Regions from separate parts of the Vagococcus carniphilus genome, predicted to be linked through region 2. Evidence: a T-box and tRNA genes for the amino acid it is inferred to sense, from the RefSeq annotation. Region 2 holds a T-box; the other holds one or more tRNA genes.
The links. A T-box is a leader RNA that pairs with one kind of tRNA and senses whether it is charged. The one in region 2 lies ahead of pheS (phenylalanine--tRNA ligase subunit alpha), so its partner is inferred to be a tRNA-Phe.
Positions count from the first base shown of each region.

Region 1: it has a tRNA-Phe gene. The T-box ahead of pheS (phenylalanine--tRNA ligase subunit alpha) is inferred to sense a tRNA for this amino acid. The anticodon was not compared.

Region 1 covers NZ_CP060720.1:190,124-198,116, forward strand. The annotation lists tRNA gene H9L18_RS00950 (tRNA-Ser) at 1-49, shown strand, start outside; tRNA gene H9L18_RS00955 (tRNA-Met) at 61-134, shown strand; tRNA gene H9L18_RS00960 (tRNA-Asp) at 138-210, shown strand; tRNA gene H9L18_RS00965 (tRNA-Gly) at 225-295, shown strand; tRNA gene H9L18_RS00970 (tRNA-Ile) at 314-387, shown strand; tRNA gene H9L18_RS00975 (tRNA-Ser) at 402-489, shown strand; tRNA gene H9L18_RS00980 (tRNA-Glu) at 510-581, shown strand; tRNA gene H9L18_RS00985 (tRNA-Ser) at 594-683, shown strand; tRNA gene H9L18_RS00990 (tRNA-Met) at 695-768, shown strand; tRNA gene H9L18_RS00995 (tRNA-Asp) at 772-844, shown strand; tRNA gene H9L18_RS01000 (tRNA-Phe) at 853-925, shown strand; tRNA gene H9L18_RS01005 (tRNA-Gly) at 940-1,010, shown strand; tRNA gene H9L18_RS01010 (tRNA-Ile) at 1,029-1,102, shown strand; tRNA gene H9L18_RS01015 (tRNA-Ser) at 1,117-1,204, shown strand; tRNA gene H9L18_RS01020 (tRNA-Glu) at 1,225-1,296, shown strand; gene brnQ (branched-chain amino acid transport system II carrier protein) at 1,373-2,719, shown strand; gene gpmA (2,3-diphosphoglycerate-dependent phosphoglycerate mutase) at 2,738-3,424, opposite strand; gene rpiA (ribose-5-phosphate isomerase RpiA) at 3,444-4,124, opposite strand; gene rpsL (30S ribosomal protein S12) at 4,405-4,818, shown strand; gene rpsG (30S ribosomal protein S7) at 4,867-5,337, shown strand; gene fusA (elongation factor G) at 5,424-7,511, shown strand; gene tuf (elongation factor Tu) at 7,636-7,993, shown strand, end outside.
Region 2 covers NZ_CP060720.1:1,870,542-1,878,534, forward strand. The annotation lists gene H9L18_RS09170 (YitT family protein) at 1-881, opposite strand, end outside; gene H9L18_RS09175 (zinc ribbon domain-containing protein) at 1,019-1,423, opposite strand; gene pheT (phenylalanine--tRNA ligase subunit beta) at 1,627-4,041, opposite strand; gene pheS (phenylalanine--tRNA ligase subunit alpha) at 4,046-5,092, opposite strand; T-box leader at 5,146-5,354, opposite strand; gene H9L18_RS09190 (winged helix-turn-helix transcriptional regulator) at 5,403-5,741, opposite strand; gene H9L18_RS09195 (HD domain-containing protein) at 5,830-6,330, opposite strand; gene H9L18_RS09200 (TrmH family RNA methyltransferase) at 6,449-7,210, opposite strand; gene H9L18_RS09205 (acylphosphatase) at 7,325-7,597, shown strand; gene yidC (membrane protein insertase YidC) at 7,684-7,993, shown strand, end outside.

The DNA of each region.
Region 1 (7,993 bases), 1.3 Mb from region 2:
ACCGTCAGGTGTGTAAAAGCACGCAAGGGTTCGAATCCCTTATCCTCCTTATAATAATATCGCGGAGTGGAGCAGTTAGGTAGCTCGTCGGGCTCATAACCCGAAGGTCGTAGGTTCAAATCCTGCCTCCGCAATTAGGTTCCGTGGTGTAGGGGTTAACATGCCTGCCTGTCACGCAGGAGATCGCGGGTTCAAATCCCGTCGGGACCGTTTTTAATTTTACCGCGGGTGTAGTTTAGTGGTAAAACTACAGCCTTCCAAGCTGTTGTCGCGAGTTCGATTCTCGTCACCCGCTTTTTCTTAAAAAGAAAAGGGGCCTATAGCTCAGCTGGTTAGAGCGCACGCCTGATAAGCGTGAGGTCGATGGTTCGAGTCCATTTAGGCCCATTAATTTTTAGGATGGAGAAGTACTCAAGTGGCTGAAGAGGCGCCCCTGCTAAGGGTGTAGGTCGGGTAACTGGCGCGAGGGTTCAAATCCCTCCTTCTCCATAGTAGTATTTTTTTAATCAGGCCCGTTGGTCAAGCGGTTAAGACACCGCCCTTTCACGGCGGTAACACGGGTTCGAGTCCCGTACGGGTCATTGTTTTTTTTTGGAGGATTACCCAAGTTCGGCTGAAGGGAACGGTCTTGAAAACCGTCAGGTGTGTAAAAGCACGCAAGGGTTCGAATCCCTTATCCTCCTTATAATAATATCGCGGAGTGGAGCAGTCAGGTAGCTCGTCGGGCTCATAACCCGAAGGTCGTAGGTTCAAATCCTGCCTCCGCAATTAGGTTCCGTGGTGTAGGGGTTAACATGCCTGCCTGTCACGCAGGAGATCGCGGGTTCAAATCCCGTCGGGACCGTTTTTTTTGGCGCAGTAGCTCAGTTGGTAGAGCAACGGATTGAAGCTCCGTGTGTCGGCAGTTCGATTCTGTCTTGCGCCACTTTTTTACCACTCGCGGGTGTAGTTTAGTGGTAAAACTACAGCCTTCCAAGCTGTTGTCGCGAGTTCGATTCTCGTCACCCGCTTTTTCTTAAAAAGAAAAGGGGCCTATAGCTCAGCTGGTTAGAGCGCACGCCTGATAAGCGTGAGGTCGATGGTTCGAGTCCATTTAGGCCCATTAATTTTTAGGATGGAGAAGTACTCAAGTGGCTGAAGAGGCGCCCCTGCTAAGGGTGTAGGTCGGGTAACTGGCGCGAGGGTTCAAATCCCTCCTTCTCCATAGTAGTATTTTTTTAATCAGGCCCGTTGGTCAAGCGGTTAAGACACCGCCCTTTCACGGCGGTAACACGGGTTCGAGTCCCGTACGGGTCATAAAAAAGCTTAAAATTGATTAATTCAATTTTAAGCTTTTTTTCTTTTATTTAAAGAAAAAAGGAGTGTTGGTTGAATGAAAAAGCGACTTGAATTAAAAGAAAGTCTTTTCATTGGTTCACTTATTTTTGGTTTATTTTTTGGTGCAGGAAATTTGATTTTTCCTATTCAAATGGGACAAGAAGCAGGAGCTAATATTGTAAGTGCAAATCTAGGATTTTTAACTACTGGAATTGGATTACCATTTTTAGGTATCATTGCGTTCGGATTGTCTATGAGTAAGGATTTATGTGAACTTTCGAGCAAGGTGAATAAAAAATATGGAATGATATTTACTAGTGTTTTGTATTTGGTAATAGGGCCTTTTTTTGCGATGCCCCGTTTAGCTAGCACTTCTTTTGAAATTGCGCTAGCCCCTTTTTTACCAGAGTCTAAACAGAAGATGTATCTATTATTTTTTAGTGCTGTTTTCTTTATTATTGTATGGTTTTTTTCACGTAAACCGAGTAAAATTCTAGACTACATTGGGAAATTTTTAACACCATTATTTTTGTTATTATTATTTATTTTATTGGCAATGGCGTTTATATCACCACTGGGTTCTGTTTCATCTGCTGCTGTCCAGCCGGCGTATTCAAATGGAGCTTTTTTTAAAGGTTTTACAGATGGGTATAATACGTTAGATGCTTTAGCAGCACTTGCTTTTGGAATGATAATTATTGAAAATGTTCAAGCTTTGGGGATTAAAGATCCCGTTTTAGTTGCGAAAGAGACAACTAAATCCGGACTATTTGGTATTGTGCTAATGGGAATTATTTACACTCTACTTTCATTTGTTGGAACAATGAGTTTAGGCACATTAAACTTAAATAAAAATGGCGGTATTACTCTTGCCCAAATTGCAGACCATTATTTGGGAACTGTTGGTAGTGTCTTACTAGCGGCAATAGTTATTGTTGCTTGTTTAAAAACAGCTATTGGATTAAGCACTTCTTTTGGAAGAACTTTTAATGAGTTGTATCCGTCTAAATCTTATACATTTTTCACAGTTGGTTGTATTTTGTTGGCAGCTTTAATTGCTAACGTTGGTTTGAATGAAATAATTCAAATTTCAACTCCAGTTTTGATGTTTATTTATCCATTAGCAATGACTTTAATCATAATGGGACTTTGTAGTCAATGGATTGGTGATAAAAAAAGTATTTATCAATATGTTACTTATTTTACAATGATTGCTTCGTTTTTTGATGCGTTAAATAGTTTGCCTAAAAATATTAAGGATTCTAATATAGTGTCATCATTACTAGGCTTTGCTAGAGAGTTTGTTCCATTCTTTAATATTGGAATGGGTTGGATTACCGTTGCGATTCTAGGTCTTATTGTCGGACTATTGGTCGATAAAAAAAGGAGATTATCCGTTTAAGGGATAGTCTCCTTTTTCTTATAAATAATATTTTTTTATTAAAGATAGATCATCATTTAGTTCGTAAACAAGAGGTTGTCCTGTTGGAATTTCTAAAGCCATGATATCGTCATCTGAAATTCCCTCAATATGTTTAGCAAGTGCTCTAAGTGAATTTCCATGAGCTGCAACAAGAACTGTTTCTCCTTTTAACAAGGATGGAGCGATTTCGTCTTCCCAAAAAGGGAGAGCCCTCTCTAAAGTAACTTTTAGATTTTCGCCTCCTGGAATACTTCTTTTATCAAGATGTGAGTATTTAAGTTCTTTTGTTGCTGATTTTGGATCATCTTCACTAATTAGTGGAGGTAAAGTATCATAAGAGCGACGCCATTGTTGAACTTGATCAGCTCCATACTTATCAGCTGTCTCCTTTTTATTCAATCCTTGGAGAGCTCCGTAATGACGTTCATTTAATCGCCAAGATTTTATTTCAGGAATCCAAAGTTGATTGGATTCTTCCAGAACAAAATGGCAAGTTTTGATAGCACGTTTTAAATAAGACGTGTAGGCAACATCAAAATAAATATTTGCTTGTTTAATTTTTTTCCCAGCTTCTTTTGCTTCTTCAATTCCTTTGTCACTTAAATCGACATCTTCCCATCCAGTAAATAAATTAAGAGCATTCCACTCACTTAATCCATGTCGTACAAAAACTAATTTTTTCATGTAATCCATCCTTTCTAGGTTATCTAGACACTTCGATGGTTTTAACGCCACTTTCAGAGGTGCCTATGATGACACGTGTCGTGATATCCAAGAACAAGCCGTGTTCGACAACGCCAACTTGGTGGTCAAGCCATGTAGCTAGCTCTTTTGGATCATTTATTTCTTTTAAATACAAGTCAATAATATAATTTTTACTGTCAGTTAGCAAAGGATTACCATCGGCAGTAGTTCTGATTTTAGGATTTAACTCTTTTTTAGTAAATAGTCTAAGTAGTTGATCGCTTCCATATGGAATAACTTCAACAGGTAGTGGGAAAGCACCTAACTTTTCAACCATTTTTGACTCGTCTACAATCCAAATGTTTTCATTAGAATAAGTTGCAACTATTTTTTCAAAAAGAAGAGCAGCACCGCCTCCCTTTGTTCCTTGGTAGTCAGCAGAGATTTCGTCTGCTCCATCAATTGTAATATCTACATGATCGACCTCATCAATACTTTTTAAAGGAATACCTAAAGCGCGAGCTTGTTCTTCTGTAGCGTGTGAAGTTGTCACCCCTACAATATTTAGACCTTCTTCTTTCATTCGTCGTCCGATTTCTTCAACCATAAAGTAAGCAGTTGATCCAGTTCCAAGACCTACCGTCATTCCATCTTTAATGTACTTTGCAGATTCAATCCCAACTAATTGTTTTAAGTTCATGTTAAGCCTCCAAAATTATATTTGTTATCAAGATAATTGTAATCATAACCAATCGAAAAAGAAAGGGAGAAACTTAGAAAAAAATATAAAAAGGGTATTGACTAATTTTGTTTTTTTGTGCTATAGTTACAAAGGTGCTTGGGACAGGTCTCATGGAGACGTGCTGACTGTAAAAGAGCGCAATGTCAATGCAGGAATTCTTGCATTAATTTTTTAAATCAAAAAAAGAACCACCTGGATGTGTGGGTCTATAAAAAGTTTTAAGGAAGGAGGAACTATCATGCCTACAATTAATCAATTGGTACGTAAGTCTCGTAAATCTAAAATGACTAAATCTGACTCTCCTGCTTTAGGAAAGAGTTATAATAGTTTCAAAAAATCTCAAACAAATGTGAACTCTCCACAAAAACGTGGTGTTTGTACACGTGTTGGGACTATGACACCTAAAAAACCTAACTCTGCGTTACGTAAATATGCCCGTGTTCGTTTGTCAAACTTAATTGAAGTGACAGCTTACATTCCTGGTATTGGACATAACTTGCAAGAGCATAGTGTTGTTTTAATCCGTGGTGGACGTGTGAAAGACTTACCTGGGGTACGTTATCATATCGTTCGTGGTGCTTTAGATACTGCTGGTGTTACAGATCGTAAACAAAGCCGTTCTAAATACGGAACTAAAAAACCTAAAAAATAATTCAAATTAAATTGATGATAAAAAAATTCTTGGAAGGAGGAGTTACACATGCCTCGAAAAGGTCCTGTTACAAAACGTGATGTTTTACCAGATCCGATTTATAATTCTAAATTAGTTACTCGTTTAATCAACCGTGTGATGATTGATGGTAAGCGTGGTGTTGCTTCAAGCATTATTTATGATGCATTTGATATTATTAAAGAATCTACAGGGAACGATCCATTAGAAGTTTTCGAACAAGCTATGGAAAATGTTATGCCTGTTCTTGAAGTTAAAGCTCGCCGTGTTGGTGGTTCTAACTACCAAGTACCAGTTGAAGTTCGCCCAGAGCGTCGTTCAACATTAGGCTTACGTTGGTTAGTAAATTACTCTCGTTTACGCGGAGAGCATACTATGGAACAACGTTTAGCTAAAGAAATCATGGATGCAGCTAACAACTCAGGCGCTTCTGTTAAAAAACGTGAAGATGTCCATAAAATGGCTGAAGCCAACAGAGCATTCGCTCACTACCGTTGGTAAAATCCTCTTAGCCAGTTAATACTAATTAACTGGCAAGTGAATGTATATAACTACGAACTACAATAAGAGAGGAGAAATATTTTAAGATGGCAAGAGAATTTTCGTTAGAAAACACTCGTAATATCGGTATCATGGCCCATGTTGATGCGGGTAAAACTACAACAACAGAGCGTATCTTGTATTATACTGGTAAAATCCATAAGCTTGGTGAAACTCACGAAGGAGCTTCACAAATGGACTGGATGGAACAAGAGCAAGAACGTGGTATCACAATCACTTCTGCAGCAACAACTGCACAGTGGAAAGGATATCGTGTAAACATTATCGATACACCAGGTCACGTGGATTTCACTATTGAAGTTCAACGTTCACTACGTGTATTAGATGGTGCTGTTACAGTTCTTGATTCACAATCAGGTGTTGAGCCTCAAACTGAAACAGTTTGGCGTCAAGCAACTGACTACAAAGTTCCACGTGTTGTTTTCTGTAATAAAATGGATAAAATTGGTGCAGACTTCTTGTACTCAGTAAAAACTTTACATGATCGTTTACAAGCAAATGCTCATCCAATTCAATTACCAATCGGTTCTGAAGATAACTTCACAGGAATCATTGACTTAATTACAATGAAAGCTGAAATCTATACTAACGATTTAGGAACAGATATCCGTGAGGAAGAAATCCCTGAAGAGTATATGGAACAAGCTATTGAATGGCGTGAAAAATTAGTTGAAGCTGTAGCTGAAACTGATGAAGAATTAATGATGAAATACTTGGATGGAGAGGAAATCTCTATTGAAGAATTGAAAGCAGGAATTCGTCGCGCAACTATTAATGTTGAGTTCTTCCCAGTAATGGCTGGATCTGCCTTTAAAAACAAAGGTGTTCAGTTAATGCTTGATGCAGTTCTTGACTACTTACCTGCTCCAACAGACGTTGAAGCAATTAAAGGTACAGATACTAAAACAGAAGAAGAAACTACACGTCCTTCTGATGATAACGCACCGTTCTCATCATTAGCGTTTAAAGTTATGACTGACCCATTCGTAGGTCGTTTAACATTCTTCCGTGTTTATTCTGGTACTTTAGAAAGTGGTTCATATGTATTGAACGCTTCTAAAGATAAAAAAGAACGTATCGGACGTATCCTACAAATGCATGCGAACAGCCGTGAAGAAATTAATACAGTTTATTCAGGTGATATCGCAGCAGCTGTTGGACTTAAAGATACTACAACAGGTGATACTTTATGTGCTCTTGATGCACCAGTTATCTTGGAATCTATTGAATTCCCAGATCCAGTTATTCAAGTAGCTGTTGAACCTAAATCTAAAGCAGACCAAGATAAAATGGGTGTTGCTTTACAAAAACTTGCTGAAGAAGATCCTTCATTCCGAGTTGAAACAAACGTTGAAACTGGAGAAACAGTTATCTCTGGTATGGGTGAGCTTCACTTAGACGTTTTAGTAGATAGAATGAGACGTGAATTTAGAGTAGACGCTAACGTAGGTGCGCCTCAAGTTTCATACCGTGAAACATTTAGAGCGCCAGTTACTCAAGCTGAAGGTAAATTCGTACGTCAATCAGGTGGTAAAGGACAATACGGTCACGTATGGGTTGAATTTACACCTAACGAAGAAGGAAAAGGCTTTGAATTCGAAAACGCAATCGTTGGTGGTGTGGTTCCTCGTGAATACATTCCAGCAGTTGAAAAAGGATTAGCAGACTCTATGAATAATGGTGTTCTTGCTGGCTATCCATTAGTAGATATTAAAGCAAAACTTTATGATGGTTCATACCATGATGTCGATTCAAATGAAACGGCATTCCGTGTGGCAGCATCTATGGCATTACGTGCCGCAGCTAAGAAAGCTCAACCAGCAATCTTAGAACCAATGATGAAAGTTACTGTAACAGTTCCTGAAGAATATTTAGGAGATATCATGGGACATGTAACAAGTCGTCGTGGACGCGTTGAAGGAATGGAAGCTCATGGAAATTCACAAATTGTTAACGCACTTGTGCCATTAGCTGAAATGTTTGGATATGCAACAACATTACGTTCTGCAACACAAGGACGTGGTACATTTATGATGGTATTTGATCATTACGAAGACGTACCAAAATCTATTCAAGAAGAAATCATCAAGAAAAATGGTGGCTCTGCTGAATAGAATTTACTAGGCATTTGCTTAGAATTCATGTAAAATGAGTAGTTGAAGGAATAAATATTGATTTTATTCCTTCTTCAATATATTATAATAAATGACTTTTATATTTTAGGAGGAATTATACAAAATGGCAAAAGAAAAATTTGACCGTTCGAAATCCCATGTAAACATCGGAACAATCGGACACGTTGACCACGGTAAAACAACATTATCTGCAGCAATCGCTACAGTATTAGCTAAAAATGGTTTCGGTGAAGCTCAAAACTATGCTGATATCGATAACGCTCCAGAAGAAAAAGAACGTGGAATCACAATTAACACATCTCATATCGAGTATGAAACAGCAACTCGTCACTACGCTCATGTGGACTGTCCAGGACATGCGGACTACGTTAAAAACATGATCACTGGTGCTGCTCAAATGGACGGTGCTATCTTAGTAGTATCTGCAGCTGACGGCCCAATGCCACAAACTCGCGAGCATA
Region 2 (7,993 bases):
GCTTCTTTTTGTTGATCTTCATTCCAGAAACTACCCAAAACGGTTTGAGTTGGAACGATATTGATAAAGGCATTTTCATCGACTATATAAGTAGCTTGTTCTAATTCGTACAATTCGTATTTAGTTACTACAATCATAATAACTGATACATTATTTTTTGAATAAGCACCTTTACCTGGTAGTAAAGTCATTCCTCTAATCAATTCTTGTTGAATAGAGTGAACCACTTCATCTGGTTTAGCAGTTGTAATAAATGCTGTAACTTTTTGATGGCTTGTATGGATAGTATCCACTACCTGTGTTGTACAGAAAATAGAAATAATCGTATATAAAGCAGACTCCCAATCAAAAAGAAATCCTGCTGATGCAACGATAAAGGCATTAATAATTAACATTAGTGAGCCTACTGTTCTGCCTGTCGTTTTAGCTAAGACAAGAGAAACAATATCCATTCCTCCCGTACTAAAACCATACTTCATCGTCATTCCGACCGCTACACCTGTTAAAACACCACCGACGATACCGCTAAGCAATTGATTATCAGTTACTTCGATCACAGGAACAATCAATGTCATGATTGTTACAGAGACAACAGTTAGTAAACTATAAATTGTTGCAGACTTTCCTAGCTTCACCCAGCCTAAAATAGCAATGGGAATATTCATAATAAAAATTAAAATCCCTGTATCTAAATTCATATTAAATGACATTTCTAAAATGCCTGAAACTAATTGGGCAATCCCGTTAACACCAGCTGAAAAAACATTTGCTGGGATTAAAAACATATTTAGGGCAATCCCCATAATAACACCTGAAAAAATGACAATAATTATTTTCTTTATCATCTCATTTTGTTCATATACACTTCTCACTTTTCCCATTCTATTTCCTCCTTCTTTTTGCTTCCTTGAATAATGTAACAACTAAAGTCAAAAAAATAAAGAAAAACCTCTCGTTTTTCTTCATTTCTTAACACTGTTTAATGTATCAAATAAATCTTTAATACTAAAATCAACATTTATGTCTTTATATCCTTAGTATGACTGCATTTAGGACAAGTCACTCTAATTTCTCCCTGATTTCTAGGAACACGAATCTTTTGTTTACAATTAGGGCATTTCAAGTAACGGTAGTTCTCTCTATTCTTGTATTTAACAAATTGAAATCTAATAGGACTTAACCATTTTTGATAAGCCTCATTTTCTTTTTTTCTAGCTGATTTGTTTTTAGATAACATTCTAAAATAAGAATAGGATAATAATATCAAAGATAGAACTAACCAAAATAGATGATTAGTAAAGGGATAAATGACTAATGAAAGAAACCCGAAAAAAAGAATATGTTTATTCAAAACGTCATTTTGTCCGTAACGATCTCGCATAAAAAAAAGTATTTTTTCCTTCCATTTGCCTTTTCGCTTCATCCAATCACTTCCTTCTATCTTATTATACGTCAATTCATTTAACTTTCAAACACTCTACTGAAAATATCCGTTATTATATTATTTTTAAACCTTTTAATAATCAATTATACCTCCCACGATTTTTTTTAAGCATAAAAAAAGACTAAGACAAAATATATAATATTTTTGTCCTAATCTTTTAAGATTACTGCTTTAATTTAACTTTATCTCACTTCAATATTTAATTCTTCAGCAAGAGCTGCACTGATTTTTTCAACAACTGAAGTCACATCTTCATCCACTAAAGTTGCTTCATCATTTCTAAATGTTAATGAATAAGCTAAAGATTTCTTGTTGTGCCCTAGTTTTTCACCTTGGAACACATCAAATAAATGAATATCAACTAAATGTTTGCCACCTTTATCTTGAATCACATCTACTATTTCTTGGCTAGAAATAGCTGCATCAGATAATAAAGCAATATCTCTCTTAATAGAAGGATATTTTCCAACTTCTTTATAAGTTGGTTCTTCTTTAGTCAAATCACAAATAGCTTCTAAATCAAACTCACAAACGTAAGTTTCTTGAATTTCCATTTCTTTAGCAAATTGAGGATGAACTTGTCCGATAAATCCAATAACTGTTTCTCCAACTTTAACTTGCGCTGTTCTTCCTGGGTGCATTTCTGCATAAGCCTTTGATGGAACAAAAAGAACATCTTCAAGACCTAAAATATTAAATAGATTTTCAACAATTCCTTTTAATGTATAGAAATCAACATTTTTAGCTGGGCTATCCCATGTTTTAGCATTCCATACGCCTGAGACTGCCATTGCTAAATGATTTGTTTCTGTTGGTAAACTTTGCCCTTCAAAAGATTCAAAGATATTTCCAACTTCATAAAAGGCTACTCTAGATTGTTTTCTTGCTTGATTATAAGCAACATTTTTTAACAATCCTGGTACTAAACTTTGTCTTGCTGTTGAACGTTCTTCACTCATTGGTAAATCAAGAGCTACGACGTCTTGTTTGTCTAAAACAAATTTTGTTGCAAGTTCTGGTGTCATTAGCATGTAGCTAATTGCTTCATTTAATCCTTTACCTTCTAAACTACGACGAATTTGACGGATGATACGTTGATTTTTTGATAATTTTCCAGCTACTGATGAGCCTTTTGGTAAAGTTGAAGGTAAGTTATCATAGCCATAAATACGAGCCACTTCTTCAACTAAATCAGCTTCAATTGAGATATCCCATCTTCTTGGAGGAATTGAAACAACAAAAGTCTCATTCTCTTTCGTATGCTCAAATCCTAAACTATTAAAAATAGTTGAAACCTCTTCTAAAGATAAATCTGTTCCTAATGAACGATTGATTTTATTTAAAGTAATAGAAACAATAACGTCTTCTTTTTGGTAATCACTACTAATAGCTTCACCTTTTACAACAATCCCGCCACTTAATTCAGCAATCATTTGAGCAGCAAAGTTACTTGCTTCTTCTACTGTTGCTGTATTAATACCACGTTCAAATCGCTTACTTGATTCACTAGCTAACCCAAAGTTTCTTGCTGTTCTACGTGTTAAGGTTGGATCAAATAAAGCTGTTTCCAGTGCTACTGTTGTAGTTGTTTCAGTAATTTCTGAATCAAATCCACCCATAACACCTGCTAAAGCAATTGGTGTTGAACCATTTGTAATCACTAGGTTTTCAGTTGATAATTCTCTTTCAACTTCATCTAATGTTACTAATTTTTCTTCGTTAGTTGCACGACGAACCTTAATTTCTTTGCTACCTAATTTATCATAATCAAAGGCATGTTGTGGTTGACCAAATAATAAAAGAACATAGTTTGTAACGTCCACTACGTTATTGATTGGTCGAATTCCTTCATTCATTAAAAGTGTTTGTAACCACATTGGACTTTCTTGAATTGTAACATCTTTAATCACACGCATGCGGTAAGTTGGAACTTCTTTTTCATCTGCAACTGAGACACTCACATAATCATTAATTGAGTCGTCTGTTGCTTCAACTAATTCTTTCGTTGGGAAATTAGTTTTACGATCATAAATTGCTGCTACTTCATGAGCTACACCACGTAAGCTTAGTGCATCTGCTCTGTTTGGAGTAATTGACAATTCAATAATTGCATCATCCATTTCAAGATAAGAGAAAACTAGCTCACCAGGAATCGCCTCTTCAGGTAAGAAGTAAATACCATCTGCATATTCTTTAGGAACAACGCTATTTGAATAGCCTAATTCCTCTAAAGAACAAATCATTCCTAATGATACTTCACCACGCATTTTACCTTTTTTGATTTTCACATTACCTGTAATACGAGAATTTGGTAATGCCACAATTACTTTTTTACCTGCTTGGATGTTTGGTGCGCCACATACGATTTGGTATAACTCTTCTTCACCTACATCCACTTGAGTGATTGATAAGTGGTCACTGTCAGGATGAGGGACACATTCTTTCACGTCACCTACGACAATTTTTTTCAATCCTTCTTCAGGAATAACAACATCTTCTACTTCAATTCCAGAACGAGACATTTTATCTGCTAATTCGTCTGGTGTAATATTTTCAAGATCAACTAATTTTTTTAACCATTTATATGAAACTAACATTTTCTTACCCCTTTACTTTGAATTGTTCTAAGAATCGTAAATCATTTTGGTAGAAATAACGAATATCATTCACACCGTATTTCAACATAGCAACTCTATCTGGTCCTAAACCAAAGGCAAATCCACTATATTTATTTGAATCAATACCAGACATTTCAAGAACGCGTGGATGAATCACACCTGCACCTAAAATTTCAATCCAGCCTGTTTGCTTACAAACGTTACAGCCTTTGCCACCACATTTGAAACAGCTAATATCAACTTCTACTGAAGGTTCTGTAAATGGGAAGTAACTTGGACGTAAACGAATTTCACGGTCTTCACCAAATAATTTTTTAAGTAATACTTCAAGAGTCCCTTTTAAGTCTCCCATAGTAATATTTTCATCTACAACTAATCCTTCAATTTGGTGGAACTGATGACTATGAGTAGCATCATCACTATCACGACGGAAAACTTTCCCTGGACTAATCATACGCAATGAACCTTTTGAAAAATCATGTTTTTCCATTGTTCTTGCTTGAATTGGTGATGTATGTGTTCTTAACAAGACATCATCATTAATATAAAATGAATCATGCATGTCACGAGCTGGATGGTCTTGAGGAATGTTCATTCGCTCAAAGTTGTAATGATCTTGCTCTACTTCATAACCTTCAATCACTTCATAACCTAAACCTAAGAATACATCTTCAATTTCTTCCATAACTTGCGTTAAAATATGAGGTGTTCCTGTGTTTAATTCATCTCCTGGAAGTGTTACGTCTAACGTTTCTTTTTCAAGCGCTTCGTTAATAGCTAATTGTTCTAATTCAGCTTTTTTCTCTTCCAATTCTTCTGTTAAATGGTCTCTAATCTCATTTGCAAAACTTCCCACAACAGGACGCATTTCTGGTTCTAAATCCTTCATTCCACGTAAAACTTCAGTAATTGATCCTTTTTTACCTAAAATTTGGACACGAATTTCATTCAAATGATCTAGGTTTTGTGTCGAACCAATTTTTGCCAATGTTTCTTCTTTTAATTGTTCCAATGTTTCTTTTAAAGACATTTTTTGTTCCATCCTTTCTTTTTTAGCAACAAAAAAAGACATCATTCCTTATAAAAAGGAACGATGTCTCGCGGTACCATCCTCATTTACACTTAAAAAGTGTACACTCTTTTTGTTAACGATGAATTCACCGGTTTATTACTGTTCTATAAACAACTTGAGAAGTGAACTTCGCCTAGGTCTTTAACAACTTGCTTTCAGTCTGTGACAAGTCTCCCTTTTGAAAAATAACTAAGTTACTCTTTTCTCTTTACGTTTTTTATTATTTACTTGCATTCAATACTACAAGATATTAAGTCGCAGGTCAAGATTATTCTTGTACATCGACCCACTTCTCACCCCATGACTTAATTTCGTCCATGACAGGTTTTAAATCTGTTCCTTTAGTAGTTAAGCTATATTCAACACGATTTTTTTCTTCGTTTGATACCGTTCGATCTACGAGTCCTTTTTCTTCTAGTTCTTTTAATCTTTCAACTAAGACACGATCACTAACTTCTGGCACTTTACCTGCTAATTCTACAAATCGTTGCGGGCCATCTTCTATCAAAACATCTAATATTAATCCATTCCATTTTTTTCCTAAAATTTCAAAAGTTTTTTCAAACTTTGGACATAGGGTAAATTTTCGACTTTCACATGTTTCCATTATCTCACCTCATTTATTGTTAATATTTGAAGTATCATCGTAATTATAAATCAAAAAGCCGACTATTCATAGTAAGTCGGCTCAAACATTATACATTTGCTAATCCAAAGTAAGTTGATGCTTTAAATTTGGCTCTTTGATAAAAAGGAACAATAACCTCTTCACAAGCACAATATTTATCAACTAAAGTTACAATATAACTTTCCTTGTATTTAGGTGGTGCAACTGTTGCACCAAACATATGCTTCACAATAATATCTTCTTCTAGTTTTGAAATTTCAGTTAATTTTTTGGCATTGCTTAAAGCAACACGTGGATGTGCGTAAGCATGAGAACCTTCTGCTTGTTTTTCAGTTCGCCAATCATAATGAAATAAGTCATGTAAAAGGCCTGCTCTAGCAGTAGCTCTCAAGTTACCATTCCATTTTTTTGCTAATAAAAAACTTCTATAAGAAACATTAATTGAATGTTCCAATCTGTTTGAATAACGATGTTGTTTAAAGGCTGATAAGCTTTGAACGTCTTCTGTATACATTAAATCTTCTACTAACTCTAAATATTCAATATCATTTTTCCAGTCTAATGTCATAGGTCTCTTTCACTTTCCTTCGATAAAATGTCTATTTCATAAATCATTTTAATGTATTTTAGCATGAAATTCTCTTGATTTCTACCTTAATAGACGGACTTAATAATTTCGTAATATTTTAAAGAGAAAACATGACAATTCCAGCGGCTACTGCAACATTTAGTGATTCTGCATGTCCCTTCATTGGAATAAAAATATTTTGATCCGTTTCTTTTAGTAAATCAGCTGACACACCTTGGCCTTCATTTCCCATGAGAATCGCTATTTTTTCTGACTTTTCAATATCTTTAAATGAAATAGCCTCTTCATTTAATTCAGTTCCATAAATTTGGTAAGCTTCTTCTCTCAGTCCAGCAATTGTTTCAATTAATTCAGTTTCTTCTAATTTAATATGAAACTGACTACCTTGCATTGATCTGACGACTTTTGGACTGTAAACATCTGCAGTCCCTTTTCCTAAGACAACTTTAGAAAAACCAGCAGCATCTGCTGTTCGAATCATTGTTCCTACATTTCCAGGATCTTGAACGTTATCTAAGAGAAGAACGTGACTTGTTACCCTAGTAGTAGCTATTTTATTTTCCTTCCCAACAATTGCCATAATAGGTTGCGGGCTAGGTAATGTCGATAAGTGTTTGATAACCTCATAAGTCACTTGAACTTTTTTATCCTCTTCGATCTTTTCTAAAATATACGCATAAGAAGGCAAACTTTCTTCAGTTACTAAAACAAACTGAATATCTCCACCATAATTTAGGGCTTCTTCTACTAAATGTTCTCCCTCAATTAAATATCTATTTTCTAAATCTCTAAATTTCTTTTTTTCTAATTTTTTTATTTGTTTAATCCAATCATTTTTAGCTGATTCTATTATTTTCACGGTTATCCCTCGCAATCTCGTTTATTATAACAAATTTTTTCCAAATTGACAGATTGTTCATTCCTAATTTTTCAAGGTATAATAACTTATGAAATAAATTGGGAGGTTAAGCTAATGAAAGTAACAATGACGGTTTCAGGAAGAGTGCAAGGTGTTGGTTTCAGATATATGACTAAAATAGTAGCTGATCAATTAGGTGTTTTAGGAATCGTTAAAAATGAAGCAAATGGTGATGTTTACATTGAAGCTATGGGTAGTGAAGCAGTCGTTAAACAATTCATCGAAGAAATCAAAAAATCTCCGGCGCCATTTGGATATGTTGACCATTTAGACTTAAAAGAAACAGCTAATTTTGAAGATTATCATGATTTTGCTGTCACTTATTAAAAAATATATTTCATATTTAGATTGAAATATAAGATGATTTTAGATATAGTAATCTTTGTGTAGATTAAAGTAAAGGAACGAATTAAATGAAACGATTAAAACGATGGATATTAACATCTGGCTTATTCGGATTATTAATCTTCTTATCAGGTTGTGTTAAAGCTGATAAGTCTGGTAATCCCACTGGAGAAGGATTTGTTTATAACTTCTTAGTTAAACCAATGAGTAGTATGATTAAATTTTTAGCTGATGATTGGGGACTTGGTTTTGGTTTAGCCATCATTCTCTTAACAATCATCGTTCGTTTGATTATTATGCCACTTGGCCTGAGTCAAATGAAAAAATCAATGATTCAACAAGAAAAAATGGCAGCTGTCAAACCTTACACTGATGACA